DNA from 3 places in the Streptomyces sp. NPDC107654 genome. Region 1 is predicted to be linked to each of the others. Evidence: riboswitches for the same ligand, from Rfam matches in the RefSeq annotation. Region 1 holds a riboswitch; each other region holds the start of a gene.
What was found. A riboswitch is a leader RNA that binds a small molecule or an ion and turns the genes downstream of it on or off. The one in region 1 is predicted to bind cobalamin.
Positions count from the first base shown of each region.

Region 1 (4,689 bases):
GGCGTCCTGTTCGGACTCGGCTTCGACACCGCCACCGAGATCGCCCTCCTCGTCCTCGCCGGCTCGGGCGCCGCCTCGGGTCTGCCCTGGTACGCGATCTTGTGCCTGCCGGTCCTGTTCGCGGCCGGCATGTCGCTGCTGGACACCATCGACGGCTCGTTCATGAACTTCGCCTACGGCTGGGCGTTCTCCAAGCCGGTCCGCAAGGTGTACTACAACCTCACCATCACCGGCCTGTCCGTGGCCGTCGCCCTGATCATCGGCACCGTCGAACTCCTTGGTCTGGTCGCCGAGAAGGCGGACCTGCACGGCGCGTTCTGGGACTGGATCTCCGGACTCGACCTCAACATCATCGGTTACGGCATCGTCGGCCTGTTCTTCGCCACCTGGGCCGTCGCCCTGCTGGTGTGGAAGGTCGGTCGCATCGAGGAGAAGTGGACGGCGGGGCTGGCTCAGCCGGCTGCGGCTCAGGAACGCGGCGAGTAGAGCAGGGGCCGGTTCCGCCCCGCCGCGCGGCGGGGCGCCACCGCTCACCTCACGCCTCCGGACCAGCAGGATCGTGCGCATGTCGACCTCGGTCGGATCCAGCTCGCTCAGCCGCACGTTTCGCACCCGCTCACCCGGGCCACCGACATCGCGGGCGACCACCACCGGCGTCTCAGGCATCCGGTACTCCAGCAGCAGCTCCTGCGCCCTGCCCACCTGCCAGGTGCGGCCCGACAGCCGGCTGCGCGAATGCCTCGCAATAAGGATTAGATACGACGAGTGTCAGTCGGCTGCGCTGCTGAAGCGGCACCCCGCCGCCGGTTGGCCTGCGGGGCGCCGTCACGCCTTTGACAGCGTCCGTCCCAATGACGGCGTCCCGCGCCCGTTACGAGAACTCACTTCTCGCTGCAGCGGGCGCACCGGCCGTAGAGGAGCAGCGAGCCCGCCGCGCCGGCACGCAGGCCGGTCAGCTCGGTGATCCGCTCCATGGTCTCCCTTATGTGATCGATCGCCAGGTCCCGTACACGACCGCATTCCTCGCACACCGTGTGGTGGTGCGGTTCGGAACTGACGCCGTAGCGCTTCGGGCCGGGGCCGTGCACGGCGTGTGCCAGGCCCACGTCCGCCAGGGTCTCCAGGGTCCGGTAGACGGTCGCCTGATCGAACGGCAGCCCCAGGTTCCGCAGCTCGGCACAGACTTCCGTAGAGGAGAGGTGCTCCCCGGAGGCTGACAGCAACCTCAGTGTGCACAGTCGGCTGGGAGTGCAGCGAAGGCCGTAGCGCCGCAGCAGCAACGAGTGTTCCGGAGCCGTTGCCGCGCCCTCGTGTGCCGACGGCGGAGTCATCGTCATGTGCCTGCCTTTCCTGCCGCCGTTGAGGAGTCCGGGTCACGGACTGCTGTCACCTGGCCGGCGCGACATGGGAGAGGGGTCCTAGGTCCAGCGCCTGATCGCAAGGTACCGTTCTTACTGCTAGCGTGCATCTGCATACGACTCGCAATAACGTCGGAGGACGTTGGACATGGCGCTTTACACGCTCCCGGAACTTCCGTACGACTACTCGGCGCTCGCCCCGGTCATCAGCCCGGAGATCATCGAGCTGCACCACGACAAGCACCACGCGGCGTACGTGAAGGGTGCGAACGACACCCTGGAGCAGCTGGCCGAGGCACGGGACAAGGAGTCGTGGGGCTCGATCAACGGCCTGGAGAAGAACCTGGCCTTCCACCTCTCCGGCCACATCCTGCACAGCATCTACTGGCAGAACATGACCGGCCCGAAGGACGGCGGCGGCGAGCCGCTCGCCCAGGACGGCGTCGGTGACCTGGCCGACGCGATCACCGAGTCCTTCGGCTCCTTCGCCGGTTTCAAGGCCCAGCTGTCCAAGGCCGCTGCCACCACCCAGGGTTCGGGCTGGGGCGTGCTCGCCTACGAGCCGCTCAGCGGCCGGCTCATCGTCGAGCAGGTCTACGACCACCAGGGCAACGTTGGCCAGGGCTCCACCCCGATTCTGGTCTTCGACGCCTGGGAGCACGCCTTCTACCTGCAGTACAAGAACCAGAAGGTGGACTTCATCGAGGCCATGTGGGCCGTCGTCAACTGGCAGGACGTGGCGAAGCGGTACGCCGCCGCCAAGGAGCGCGGCGACAGCCTGCTGCTCAAGCCGTGACGCCATAGCCACACAGATGTCCTGCTCGTGATCGTCTTCTCACCTTTCACCGGGCAGGCGCACAACGAAGGGCTCCCGCGAGCACATCGCTCGCGGGAGCCCTTCCGTGTAGTGACCGGATGTCGGGCCGATCTCGCTGGATGAGATCATGACCGTGACGACAGACGACGGCGGATCGAGGAAGCCGGTGAGGATCCGGCGCGGTCCCGCCACTGTGACCGGTGAGCGAGTTCCGGCAGGCCACCGCCCGGAGAGGGTGGGAAGGCGAGGCGAGCGACGACCCGGGAGCCAGGAGACTCACGCGGTCGCCTCCTCGACGAACACCGGGGCGGGTCTCCCCGGGAGGGGAGTGCTGTGCCATGCCAGAGACGCAGTCAGAAGAGACATCAGGCCGGGCTGTGGTGGGTGAACCGGTTCCGTGCCGGGTTGTCGTGTGCCGGGACTGCTGCTGCGGGAGTCCCAAGGTGACCGGAGTGGATCACGCCGCACAGACCGCGCGACTGCGGGCGGAGGTGCCGGTGCGCATCTCGGAGTGCCTCGACGTGTGCGATCAGGCCAACGTCATCGTCGTACAGCCGTCCGCCGCGGGCCGTGCCGCCGGTGCCCGGCCGGTCTGGCTGGGGCTCGTCAACGACACGGACGCGACGGAGGACATCATTGCCTGGGTGCGCGCCGGCGGCCCGGGACTCACTCCGTTGCCGGACATCCTCGACCTGTATGCCTTCACCCCTCCGCGCCGCACTGTTACTTCCAGAGGCTTGCCCGCAGGTGGGGTCCGACCCCGTAGCACCGGAGACCTCATGTCGCGAAGTCTGACTGAGGACCCTCAAATCCACCTAGAATAAGCACAGTTCGACCGCACACAGGACGGTGATCGGTGTGCGCGCGAGCTGTCAGCAGGACAACCGCATAGGCGCGTGACCGGGGGAAGCCGGTGGGAGTCCGGCGCTGACCTGCAACCGTGTGCGGCCGTGAGGCCGCGAGTCGGGATACCCGGCGCGTGCCGCGAATCGCTTCCCACTGTCATGGTCTGCAGCGCGGAGCCGAGAGCCTCGTTCGGGTCGCCCCATCCGGTGCGTCCAGCCGGCGTGCACCACGGCGATGGACCCGCCTTCTCAGCTGCGGGTCCCGCTCGTACGGCGATGGGCTGCGGGCCACCCACAGGAAAGGCTCGAGCCTTGCACCGTACATCCGCACGCCGCACCGTGATCGCCGGGGCCGCTCTCGGACTCGCCCTCGCCTCCCCTCCGGCGGTCGCACACGCCCAGAGCACGCCCGGCACGAACGCTCCCGTCAAGGTGACCCTCACTGTGCAGGGGCCGGACGGGCTGCTGTTCAAGGGGAAGATCAGAACCCGTGGCCACGAGGTCACGACAACCACAGGCGGCACGCACAGATGTGACGGCACCAACGGCGGCGCCAACCCCTCCGCCGTGCCGACGCCCACGGCCGCGCTCGACGACGCGGCCCGCAAGCGGCACTTCACCTGGGACGGCACCTGGTACGCCTCGTTCGACGACTTCTCCGTCGACACCATCAAGAACGTCAGTGGGGGCGGCGCCGCCTACTGGAACATCTCCGTCAACGGCACGCCCACCCCGGTGGGCGGCTGCCAGTTCAAGCTGAACGCCGGCGACAAGGTCGCGTTCACCTGGACGGCGTTCTGACCCCTGCCCGTTATCACCTGCCGGGGAACGGACGTGCCTCGGCAGGTGTGACCGGCTCTCCGGCCCGCACGCCGTGCAGGACGTGGGCGAGTACCTCGGCCCCGCGCACCACGCGTGGTCCGGGGCGGTTGAAGTAGGCGGGGCCGTCCAGCACCCACACACGGCCGGATCGAACCGCAGGCAGTTCGGACCAGCCTGGCAGACTTGTCAGCAACTCTGCTTCCCGGAGCGTGCGTTCAGGAGGAAAGCCGCACGGCAGGACCAGGACCACGTCCGGCCGTGCGGCGCGCACCGCCTCCCAGATCATCGGCTTGGTGTGCTCGCCGGGCGCGGCGAGGAGAGGTTCGCCGCCGGCGGTGGTGATCTGCTCGGGCACCCAATGTCCGGCGGGCCACAGCGGGTCGAGCCACTCGATCGCCGCCACCCGGGGCCGGGCGCGTCCTGCGACCGCCCGGCGGCCCCGGTCCAGACGGTCCAGCAAGGCCGTCCGCTGCTGCTCGGCACGCTCCCGGACGCCCAGCAGTTCGCCCACGGTGACCAGGCAGTCCAGGACGTCGTCGAGGGTACGCGGCTCCATGCTGAGGACCCGGGTGTCGGCGTCGAGCAGCCGCACCGTCCGGCTGACCTTTTCGTAGGACACGGCGCACACGTCGCACAGGTCCTGGGTGAGGATCACGTCGGGGCGCAGAGCCGCGAGAGCCTCGGTGTCGAGCGTGTACAGCGACGAGCCCGAGTGCGCCGAGCCACCGACGGCGTCGGAGATCTCCCTGCTGGTGAGCGCATCCTGATCCAGGTCCGCTCCCGTCACGACCGGTACGGATGCCACCTCGTGCGGAGGCCAGTCGCACTCGTGGGTACGGCCGACCAG
Region 1 is NZ_JBVKBI010000006.1:313,863-318,551, reverse strand. Features, by position in the region: gene nicT (Nickel transporter NicT) at 1-486, shown strand, start outside; partial or broken gene ACZ7N4_RS13980 (precorrin-3B C(17)-methyltransferase) at 547-717, opposite strand; gene ACZ7N4_RS13975 (Fur family transcriptional regulator) at 882-1,337, opposite strand; gene ACZ7N4_RS13970 (superoxide dismutase) at 1,507-2,154, shown strand; cobalamin riboswitch at 2,286-2,473, shown strand; partial or broken gene ACZ7N4_RS13965 ((2Fe-2S) ferredoxin domain-containing protein) at 2,514-2,906, shown strand; cobalamin riboswitch at 3,079-3,149, shown strand; gene ACZ7N4_RS13960 (DUF4430 domain-containing protein) at 3,333-3,821, shown strand; gene ACZ7N4_RS13955 (cobalamin-binding protein) at 3,835-4,689, opposite strand, start outside.

Region 2 (4,689 bases), on a different contig from region 1:
CCCTGGCCCTGCTGTTCGCCGTGCGCCACCCCGGACTCGACCTCAGGGCGGTGACCTGCGTGGCCGGGAACACCGACGTGGACGGCGTGGTCCGCAACACCCTCACCGTGCTGGAGCGGGCGGGCGCCCCCGACATCCCGGTGGCCCGGGGTGCCGAGCGCCCGCTGCTGGAGCCCGCCCGTCACGCCCCCGTGCACGGCGCCGACGGCATGGGCGACCTGGGCCTGCCCGCGCCCGCCCGGACCCCGGTGGACGTCGACGCGGTCACGCTCCTGCACCGCGAGATCCTGGCCTCCCCGCGCCCGGTCACCCTGATCCCGACGGCGCCCCTGACCAACATCGCCCTGCTCCTGCGCACCCACCCGGAGGTGACCCGGAACATCGAGCGGATCGTGTTCATGGGCGGGGCGGTGGAGGTCGGCAACGCCACGCCGGTCGCGGAGTTCAACGTCTGGCACGATCCGGAGGCCGCGGCGATCCTGCTCACGGCCGGGGTGCCGATCACGATGTACGGCCTGGACGTCTTCCGGCAGGTCGTCGTGGACAGCGCCGAGGTGCACCGGCTGCGCGGGAGCGGCGAGCCGGGCACCCGCCTGGCCGGCGAACTCCTCGCCCACCGGCCGGCCCACCAGGGCGAGCCGCCGGAGGCCGAGGAGGCGGGCGGTCTCGGCGACGCCGGCGCGGTGTGCGCGGTCGCCGACCCGCAGGGCATCACCACCCGCCTGCTCCCGGTCGAGGTCTCCCTCGCCCCCGGCCCGACCCGCGGCCAGACCATCGTCGACCGGCGGCCCCGGCTGGGCGAGTCGGAGATCCACGAGGGGGGCCGTGAGACGGCGCTGGTGGACGTCGCGTTGGAGGTCGACGCCGATCGGTACGTGAAGCTGTACCTGGAGACGGTGGAGCGGTAGTCAGTCGGCGGCCGACCAGCGTTCCTCCACGCGGGCCAGCCGCCAGTACGTCAGGGCCGCCGCCCACACCGCCACGAACAGGCCGACGATGAGGTAGCCGACGTTGTCGAGGTCGAGGCCGGCGATCCAGCCGGTCACCGCGTCGTGCAGGGCGAACTTCTCGTGCAGGACGCCGACCAGTTCGATCGTGCCGATGAAGAAGGCGACGGCGATGGACAGGCCGGTGATGGCGAGGTTGTAGAAGACCTTGCGGACGGGGTTGGCGAACGCCCACTGGTAGGCGAAGTTCATGAACGTGCCGTCGAGGGTGTCGAACAGGCTCATCCCGGCGGCGAAGAGGAGGGGCAGGCACAGCACCGCGTACCAGGGCAGGCCGGCCGCCGCGCCGGAGCCCGCCATCACCATCAGCGTGACCTCGGTGGCCGTGTCGAAGCCGAGGCCGAAGAGGAAGCCCAGCGGGTACATCTGGCCGGGGCGGGAGACGGACTTGGTGAGGCGGCCCAGGATCCGGTTCATGAAGCCGCGCGAGTCCAGGTGCTGTTCCAGCTCCTTCTCGTCGTACGCGCCCGCGCGCATCGCCCGGAAGACCTTCAGGATGCCCACCAGGGCGATCAGGTTCAGGGCGGCGATGAGGTAGAGGAACGTGCCGGAGATCGTCGTACCGAGGAAGCCGAGCACCTGGTGGGTGGTGGAGCCCTCGTTCATCACCTTGCCGGCGAGCGAGGTGCCGCCCGCGATCAGCAGGGCCAGCAGGACGACGACGCTGGAGTGGCCGAGCGCGAACCAGAAGCCCACCGACACCGGCCGCTTGCCGTCGGCCATCAGCTTGCGGGTGGTGTTGTCGATCGCCGCTATGTGGTCGGCGTCGAAGGCGTGCCGCATGCCCAGGGTGTAGGCGGTGATGCCGAGACCGACCCCGAAGACGTCGGTGCCGATCCTGTAGTGCCGGGGGGCCACGAGGAGGTACAGGATGCCGAAGGCGACGACGTGCAGGGCGATGATCACCGCCATCAGGCCCGCCGTCCTGACGGTGTCCTCGCGTCGCCAGCGGAAGGTCGTGGCATCGGCCATCGTTCATGCTCCAGCACCTCGTGGATCACTTCATGAGTGCCGTGGCCGGTCTCCTGGCTTACGGGTCGTACGTCCGCCGTCCCTGCCTTCCCGGTCGTACGACCAGTGGCCCGGCGGGTGCCGGACGGGACGGGAACTCCCCGATCACAGTGGCGAGGGCCGCGTCGACCTTGCATCGACTTCCCGAACACCACGGCCCGCCCACCGTAGAGGGGTGCGCGCTTTCCTGCATAGCTGCGCACCCGCGCAGGTATGCAAGATCACAAAAGTGCGCCTGCGAGGATGGGGGGCATGCATCTCGTGCCTGCCGACCGAGCCGACCGTCGCACCATCGACGGTCACCGGGTGTGCGAGGCGATCGCCGCCATCGGCGACGCGGGGCTCCTGCGCACCTGGGCCGACCGTTTCTCCCTGCTGGCCGACGCCAACCGGCTCGCGCTGCTGCTCGCCCTGCACCGCACCGGGCCGCTCGCCGTGTCGGACCTCGCGGTCGCCACGGGCATGAACGACCCGGCCGTCTCCCAGGCCCTGCGGCTGCTGCGGGCGGCCGGGGTCGTGGCCGGGGAGAAGGAGGGGCGCGTGGTGCGGTACCGGGTGGTGGACGTGGAGGTACAGGGCCTGTTGGAGCACTGCACGGTCTGACCGCCCACGAAAAGGTTCCCTTTCCGGGCAATGTGGACAGATACAGATTCCGTACTGTCGTCCGTCCCATGGGAGCCCGTATGGCAGACCGCTCGCCGGACCTCTCGCCCAGGAACCCCGACTGGTGGCGCCAGGCCGTCATCTACCAGGTGTACCCGCGCAGTTTCGCCGACGCCGACGGAGACGGCCTCGGTGACCTCCGGGGTGTCACCCGGCGTCTGGACCACCTCGCCACGCTCGGCGTGGACGCCCTGTGGCTGAGCCCCTTCTACCCCTCCGAACTCGCCGACGGCGGCTACGACGTCATCGACCCGCGCGGCGTCGACGAGCGCCTCGGCACCCTGGACGACTTCGACGCCCTGGTCGCCGAGGCGCACCGGCTCGGCCTCAAGGTCGTCGTGGACATCGTCCCCAACCACACCTCCCACCTGCACCCCTGGTTCGAGGAGGCGCTGCGCGCCGGACCCGGCTCCGCCGCCCGGGAGCGGTACGTCTTCCGGCCCGGGCGGGGCGCGCACGGGGAGCTGCCGCCCACCGACTGGCAGTCGGTGTTCGGCGGCAGCGCCTGGCGGCGGGTGCCCGACGGGGACTGGTACCTCCACCTCTTCGCCCCCGAACAGCCCGACCTCAACTGGGACAACGAGGAGGTCCGCGCCGACTTCCGCACCACCCTGCGGTTCTGGTCCGACCGGGGCGTGGACGGCTTCCGCGTGGACGTCGCCCACGGTCTGGCCAAAGACCTCACCGAGCCACTGCGGGACGTCGGCGGCCTCGGTGCGACCGGCGAGGAGGCGCTGCCGCTGGTGCCGCCGGGCAGCCACCCGTACTGGGACCGGGACGAGGTCCACGAGATCTACCGGGACTGGCGCAAGATCTTCGACGCGTACAGCCCGCCGCGCATGGCCGTCGCCGAGGCCTGGGTGCCGGGCGACCGCCGCGCCCTGTACGCCCGCCCCGACGAACTCGGCCAGGCGTTCAACTTCGAGTACCTGGAGGCCCGCTGGGACGCCGGGGAGCTGCGGGACGTCATCGCCGCCTCGCTGGCCACGGCCCGGGCCGCCGGGGCCTCCGCGACCTGGGTGCTGTCCAACCACGACGTCGTACGCCACGCCTCCCGGCTGATGCTGCCGCCGGACACCGACCCGGCCGCCTGGCTGCTCGCCGACGGTGCCGCGCCCGCGGTCGACGCGGCGGCCGGGCTGCGCCGGGCCCGGGCGGCGACCCTGCTGATGCTGGCGCTGCCCGGCTCGGCCTACCTCTACCAGGGCGAGGAACTCGGCCTGCCGGAGGTCGCCGATCTGCCCTTCGAGGTGCTCCAGGACCCGATCTGGGAGCAGACCGGCCATGTCCGCAAGGGCCGCGACGGCTGCCGGGTGCCGCTGCCGTGGACGACGACCGGGCCCAGTTACGGCTTCGGGCCCGGGGCCTCCTGGCTGCCGCAGCCCGCGTCCTTCGCGGCGTACGCCGTCGACGCGCAGACCGGGACCGAGGGTTCCACGCTGGAGCTGTACCGCACGGCCCTGCGGCTGCGCCGCAAGCTGCTCGCGGGCGAGACCCTGACCTGGACCCCGGACGCGCCGGCCGGTGTGCTGGACTTCAGCCGCTCCGACGGCTGGCGCAGCGTCACCAACCTGGCCGCCGAGCCGGTACCGCTGCCGCCGGGCGAGATCCTGCTCAGCAGCACCCCGCTGCCGGAGGGGAGCGCGCTGCCGCCGGACACCACGGTGTGGCTGGCCTAGGGCCTCTCGTCCGGAACGTGCCGGGGTCGCGGGGTCCGGCACGCACGTCTGCGGCGTTGTCGCCGGTTGCCGACTCCCCCACGCGCGACGTCGCGAGGCCCTAACCGGCCGAAGGGCTGGGGCCGGGGGCGGTGCCGCCGCCGGGGAGGCCGCTCAGGTCCAGCGGGGTGGACGTGGCGGTCGGCGGCGGGGTGAGCACCACCTCCGGCTGGCCCGCCGGCGGGGCCGGCGGGGTCAGGTCGGAGGAGGGCAGCTTCGGCGGGGTGGTCTGGTTGAAGATGGTCTGGTCGAAGTCGACCAGACCGGTCTTCTCCATCACCGTGATGTGG
Region 2 is NZ_JBVKBI010000007.1:327,400-332,088, forward strand. Features, by position in the region: gene ACZ7N4_RS15980 (nucleoside hydrolase) at 1-908, shown strand, start outside; gene nicT (Nickel transporter NicT) at 909-1,979, opposite strand; cobalamin riboswitch at 2,006-2,189, opposite strand; gene ACZ7N4_RS15990 (metalloregulator ArsR/SmtB family transcription factor) at 2,271-2,621, shown strand; gene ACZ7N4_RS15995 (glycoside hydrolase family 13 protein) at 2,702-4,360, shown strand; gene ACZ7N4_RS16000 (DUF4142 domain-containing protein) at 4,461-4,689, opposite strand, start outside.
Region 2: linked by a shared signal. The riboswitch ahead of nicT (Nickel transporter NicT) and the one ahead of ACZ7N4_RS13965 ((2Fe-2S) ferredoxin domain-containing protein) in region 1 are both predicted to bind cobalamin.

Region 3 (4,689 bases), on a different contig from region 1:
CGGATGGTCCGCTGGATCCGGTCGTTCAGCGACGAGATCAAGCGGGAGACCGGCCGCCGGCCGCTGATCTACACCACGACCCAGTGGTGGAGGCTGTGCACCGGCAACAGTCGCGCCTTCTCCTCCTCGCACGCCCTGTGGATCGCCCGTCACGGCACCTCGCGACCGGGCGCCCTGCCCGGCGGCTGGCGGTACTGGACGTTCTGGCAGTACGGCACCAAGGGCCGGCTGCCGGGTGACCAGAATCTCTTCAACGGCTCCCTGAGCAGGCTGCGGGTCCTGGCCCGCGGCCGCTAGCCAAGGGGCGCTTGGGCCGGGAGAGGGGAGCGGAGCCTCGTACGCGCGTGACGGACATCCTCACGCCCGTCTCAGTTCATCTTCCGTTCACCCAGGTTGCCTACGTTCGACCCGCCAATGACCTCGAACGATTGCCTGGGTAAATGGAAAGCTTCTCGCTGATCCTCGCGATAGTGGTGGCAACCGCTCTCGCGTTCGATTTCACGAACGGTTTCCACGACACCGCGAACGCGATGGCCACCACCATCTCCACAGGCGCCCTGAAGCCGAAGATCGCGGTCGCCATGTCCGCCGTCCTCAATCTCGTGGGCGCCTTCCTCTCCGTGGAGGTCGCGAACACGATCTCCAAGGGTCTCGTCGACGAGACCGGCATCCGTCCCGAGGTCATCTTCGCCGCCCTGGTCGGCGCGATCCTCTGGAACCTGCTGACCTGGCTCGTGGGCCTGCCGTCCAGCTCCTCGCACGCCCTGATGGGCGGCCTGGTCGGCGCCACCGTCGCCTCCGCCGGCTTCGGCGCCGTCCACGGTGACGTCCTCGTCACCAAGGTGCTGCTCCCGGCCGTCGCCGCGCCGATCGTGGCGGGCCTCGCCTCGCTGCTGGCCACCCGGTTCTCCTACGGCATCGGCGGCACCGCCGACGGCGAGGCCACCCGCAAGGGCTACCGCGCCGGCCAGATCGCCTCCGCCGGCCTGGTCTCCCTCGCGCACGGCACCAACGACGCCCAGAAGACGATGGGCATCATCACCCTCGCCCTCGTCGCGGGCGGCTCGATCGCCCCCGGCTCCAACCCTCCCACCTGGGTGATCCTCTCCGCCGGCCTGGCCATCGCGCTCGGCACCTACATCGGCGGCTGGCGCATCATCCGCACCATGGGCAAGGGCCTGACCGACCTGGAGCCGCGCCAGGGCTTCGCCGCCCAGACCAGCGCCGCGACCGCCATCCTGGCCTCCTCCCACCTCGGCTTCTCCCTCTCCACCACCCACGTCGTCTCCGGCTCGGTGATGGGCGCGGGCCTGGGCCGCAAGGGCGGTGTGGTCCGCTGGTCCACCGCGACCCGCATGTTCGTCGCCTGGGCGCTCACCCTCCCGGCCGCCGCGCTGGTCGGCGCGGGCGCCGAGGCCGTCACCGACCTGGGTGACTGGGGCACCGCCGTGGTCGCCGTCTTCCTGGTCGCCGCGTCCGCCGCGATCTGGAAGATCTCCCGCCGCGAGGTCGTCGACCACACCAACGTGGTCGAGGAGACCGAGGAGCCCGCCGGTGTGGTCACGACCGCCATCGCCGCCGTGATCCCGCCGCCCACCGGCACGGTCGCCGCCGATGTGGACCTCACGTTCCCGCAGCAGGCCACCGCCCCCGCCGAACCGGCTCCGGCCGCCCCGCCGGCCGCCGCGGTCTGACCCCGAGCACCCGGTTAGCGAAGGAAGCACTATGAAGATCGACTGGGCAGCCCTGGGCTCCGTGTTCGGCGTCAGCCTCGTGGTCACCGTGGGCCTGGTGACCCTGTTCACGCTCGGCATCGCGGGCCTGAACCGGCGCGAGAAGGCCACGGCCCAGGGGGACTCCGCCGCCCTCGCCGTCACCGGCGCCTACCTGTGCTTCGCGGCCTGCGCGGCGGCGGTGGCGTACGGCATCAACCTGATCGTGGCCAAGGCCTGACCACACCACCGAAAGGCTCCCCGCGCACGCCGTGCGGGGAGCCTCTGCCGTACCCCGGCAGACCCCGCGCGCCCCGCGGTGTGGGGATCAGCACACTGTCCCCACGCAGGTCAAAGGCAAGTTGACGGCCCTTCCGGGCGCGTGGTGGACTGCCCAGGCCATCAACGGCGGCAGGAGAGGAAGCCGGTGCGAATCCGGCGCGGTCCCGCCACTGTCACCGGGGAAGAACTTCCCGGGAGCCAGGAACTCTCACCGCCGATGCACGTCGAACCAGGGCGCGGACACCCTGAGTGAGGACACATATCGCCATGCTCGGCTGCCGATCGAGGACCAGCACCAGGGCTGTCAGGCCCGTTCCTGTGCCCACGGCCGGCTGAGCCGATGGGTGCCGATCGCACATACGCGTACGGCGCCGCCGCCGGCGTCCTCGGTGACCTGCTCCTCGGCGATCCCCGTCGCGGGCATCCGGTCGCCGTGTTCGGCCGGGCGGCCGGGGCCGTGGAAGGCGCCTTGTGGCACGACCACCGCGGCTGGGGCGCCCTGCACACCACCGTGTGCGCCGGTGGCGCCGTCGCGCTCGGCGCACTCGCCGCACGCGCTGTACGCCCCTCCCCCACCGCCTCCGTCGCGCTGACCGCCGCCGCCACCTGGGCCGTCGTCGGCGGCACCTCGCTCGCCCGCGAGGCCCGCGCCATCGGACGCGCCCTGGAGGCCGGGGACATCGAGACCGCCCGGGCGCGGCTGCCCCACCTGTGCGGCCGGGACCCGCAGGCGCTGGACGCCGACGGTGTCGCCCGGGCCGTGGTCGAGTCGGTCGCCGAGAACACCTCGGACGCCGTCGTCGGCGCCCTCGTCTGGGGTGCCGTGGCGGGGGTCCCGGGGCTCCTCGGGTTCCGGGCGGTCAACACCCTGGACGCGATGGTGGGTCACAAGTCCCCCCGTCTGCGGCGCTTCGGCTGGGCCTCCGCCCGCCTCGACGACGTCGCCGGCTGGCCGGGTGCCCGGCTGACCGCCGTGCTCGCCGCCGCGGCCGGACCCGATCCGCTGGGTGCCCTGCGTGCCTGGAAGGCCGACGCGCGCCGGCACCCCAGCCCCAACGCCGGTCCCGTGGAGGCCTCCTTCGCGGGTGCCCTCGGCGTACGCCTGGGCGGGACGCTCTCCTACGGCGGCCGGGTCGAGCACCGGCCCGTCCTCAACGGAGCCGCCGGGCGGCCCGTCCGGGTCACCGACATCGACCGGGCCGTACGGCTCTCCCGCCGCGTCGGCCTGCTCGCCCTCGCCGGCACGCTCACCGCACGCCGGCTGCTGAAAGGACGCGGGAAGTGAACGGTGGTCTCCTCGTCGCCGGCACCACCTCCGACGCCGGCAAGAGCGTCGTGACGGCCGGCATCTGCCGCTGGCTGGTACGCCAGGGGGTGAAGGTCGCGCCGTTCAAGGCGCAGAACATGTCGCTGAACTCGTTCGTCACGCGCGAGGGCGCCGAGATCGGGCGGGCGCAGGCGATGCAGGCGCAGGCCTGCCGGGTCGAGCCGACCGCGCTGATGAACCCGGTGCTGCTCAAGCCCGGCGGCGAGCAGAGCAGTCAGGTGGTGCTGCTCGGCAAGCCGGTGGGCGAGCTGAGCGCACGCGGGTACCACGGCGGGCGCCAACAACGGCTGCTGGGCACGGTGCTGGACTGCCTGGCCGAGTTGCGGGGCACGTATGACGCGGTGATCTGTGAGGGGGCGGGCAGTCCGGCCGAGATCAACCTCCGGCGGACGGACATCGTCAACATGGGCATCGCACGCAACGCGCGGCTGCCCGTGCTCGTCGTCGGCGACATCGACCGCGGGGGCGTCTTCGCGTCCTTCTTCGGCACCGTCGCCCTGCTCTCACCGGAGGACCAGGAGCTGGTCGCCGGGTTCCTGGTGAACAAGTTCCGGGGCGATGTCGGCCTGCTGGAGCCCGGGCTGGACATGCTCCGGGACCTGACGGGGCGGCGGACGTACGGTGTGCTGCCCTTCCGGCACGGGCTCGGCATCGACGAGGAGGACGGGCTGCGCGTGTCGCTGCGGGGCACCGTACGGGAGTCCACCGTCACGCCCCCGGTCGGCGAGGACGTGCTGCGGGTCGCCGTGTGCGCGATCCCGCTGATGTCCAACTTCACCGACGTGGACGCCCTGGCCGCCGAACCGGGCGTCGTGGTGCGGTTCGTGGACCGGCCGGAGGAGCTGGCGGACGCCGACCTCGTGGTGGTCCCGGGCACGCGCGGGACCGTACGGGCGCTGGAGTGGCTGCGGGAGCGCGGACTCGCCGACGCGCTGGTACGGCGGGCCGCCGAACAGCGTCCCGTCCTGGGGGTCTGCGGCGGCTTCCAGATCCTCGGCGAGCACATCGAGGACGAGGTCGAGTCCCGCGCCGGAGCCGTCCCGGGTCTCGGCGTGCTGCCCGTCCGGGTGCGCTTCGCCCGCGAGAAGACCCTCACCCGGCCCCGTGGCGAGGCCCTCGGCGAGCGGGTCGACGGCTACGAGATCCACCACGGCGTGGCCACCGTCGAGGGCGGCGAGCCCTTCCTCGACGGCTGCCGGGTCGGCCAGACCTGGGGCACGCACTGGCACGGCTCGCTGGAGTCGGACGGCTTCCGCCGGGCCTTCCTGCGCGAGGTGGCCGCCGCCGCGGGCCGCCGCTTCGTGCCCGCGCCGGACACCTCCTTCGCCGCGCTGCGCGAGGAGCAGCTCGACCGGCTCGGCGACCTCA
Region 3 is NZ_JBVKBI010000031.1:52,143-56,831, forward strand. Features, by position in the region: gene ACZ7N4_RS34920 (lysozyme) at 1-297, shown strand, start outside; gene ACZ7N4_RS34925 (inorganic phosphate transporter) at 441-1,694, shown strand; gene ACZ7N4_RS34930 (hypothetical protein) at 1,726-1,953, shown strand; cobalamin riboswitch at 2,083-2,224, shown strand; gene ACZ7N4_RS34935 (cobalamin biosynthesis protein) at 2,335-3,279, shown strand; gene ACZ7N4_RS34940 (cobyric acid synthase) at 3,276-4,689, shown strand, end outside.
Region 3: linked by a shared signal. The riboswitch ahead of ACZ7N4_RS34935 (cobalamin biosynthesis protein) and the one ahead of ACZ7N4_RS13965 ((2Fe-2S) ferredoxin domain-containing protein) in region 1 are both predicted to bind cobalamin.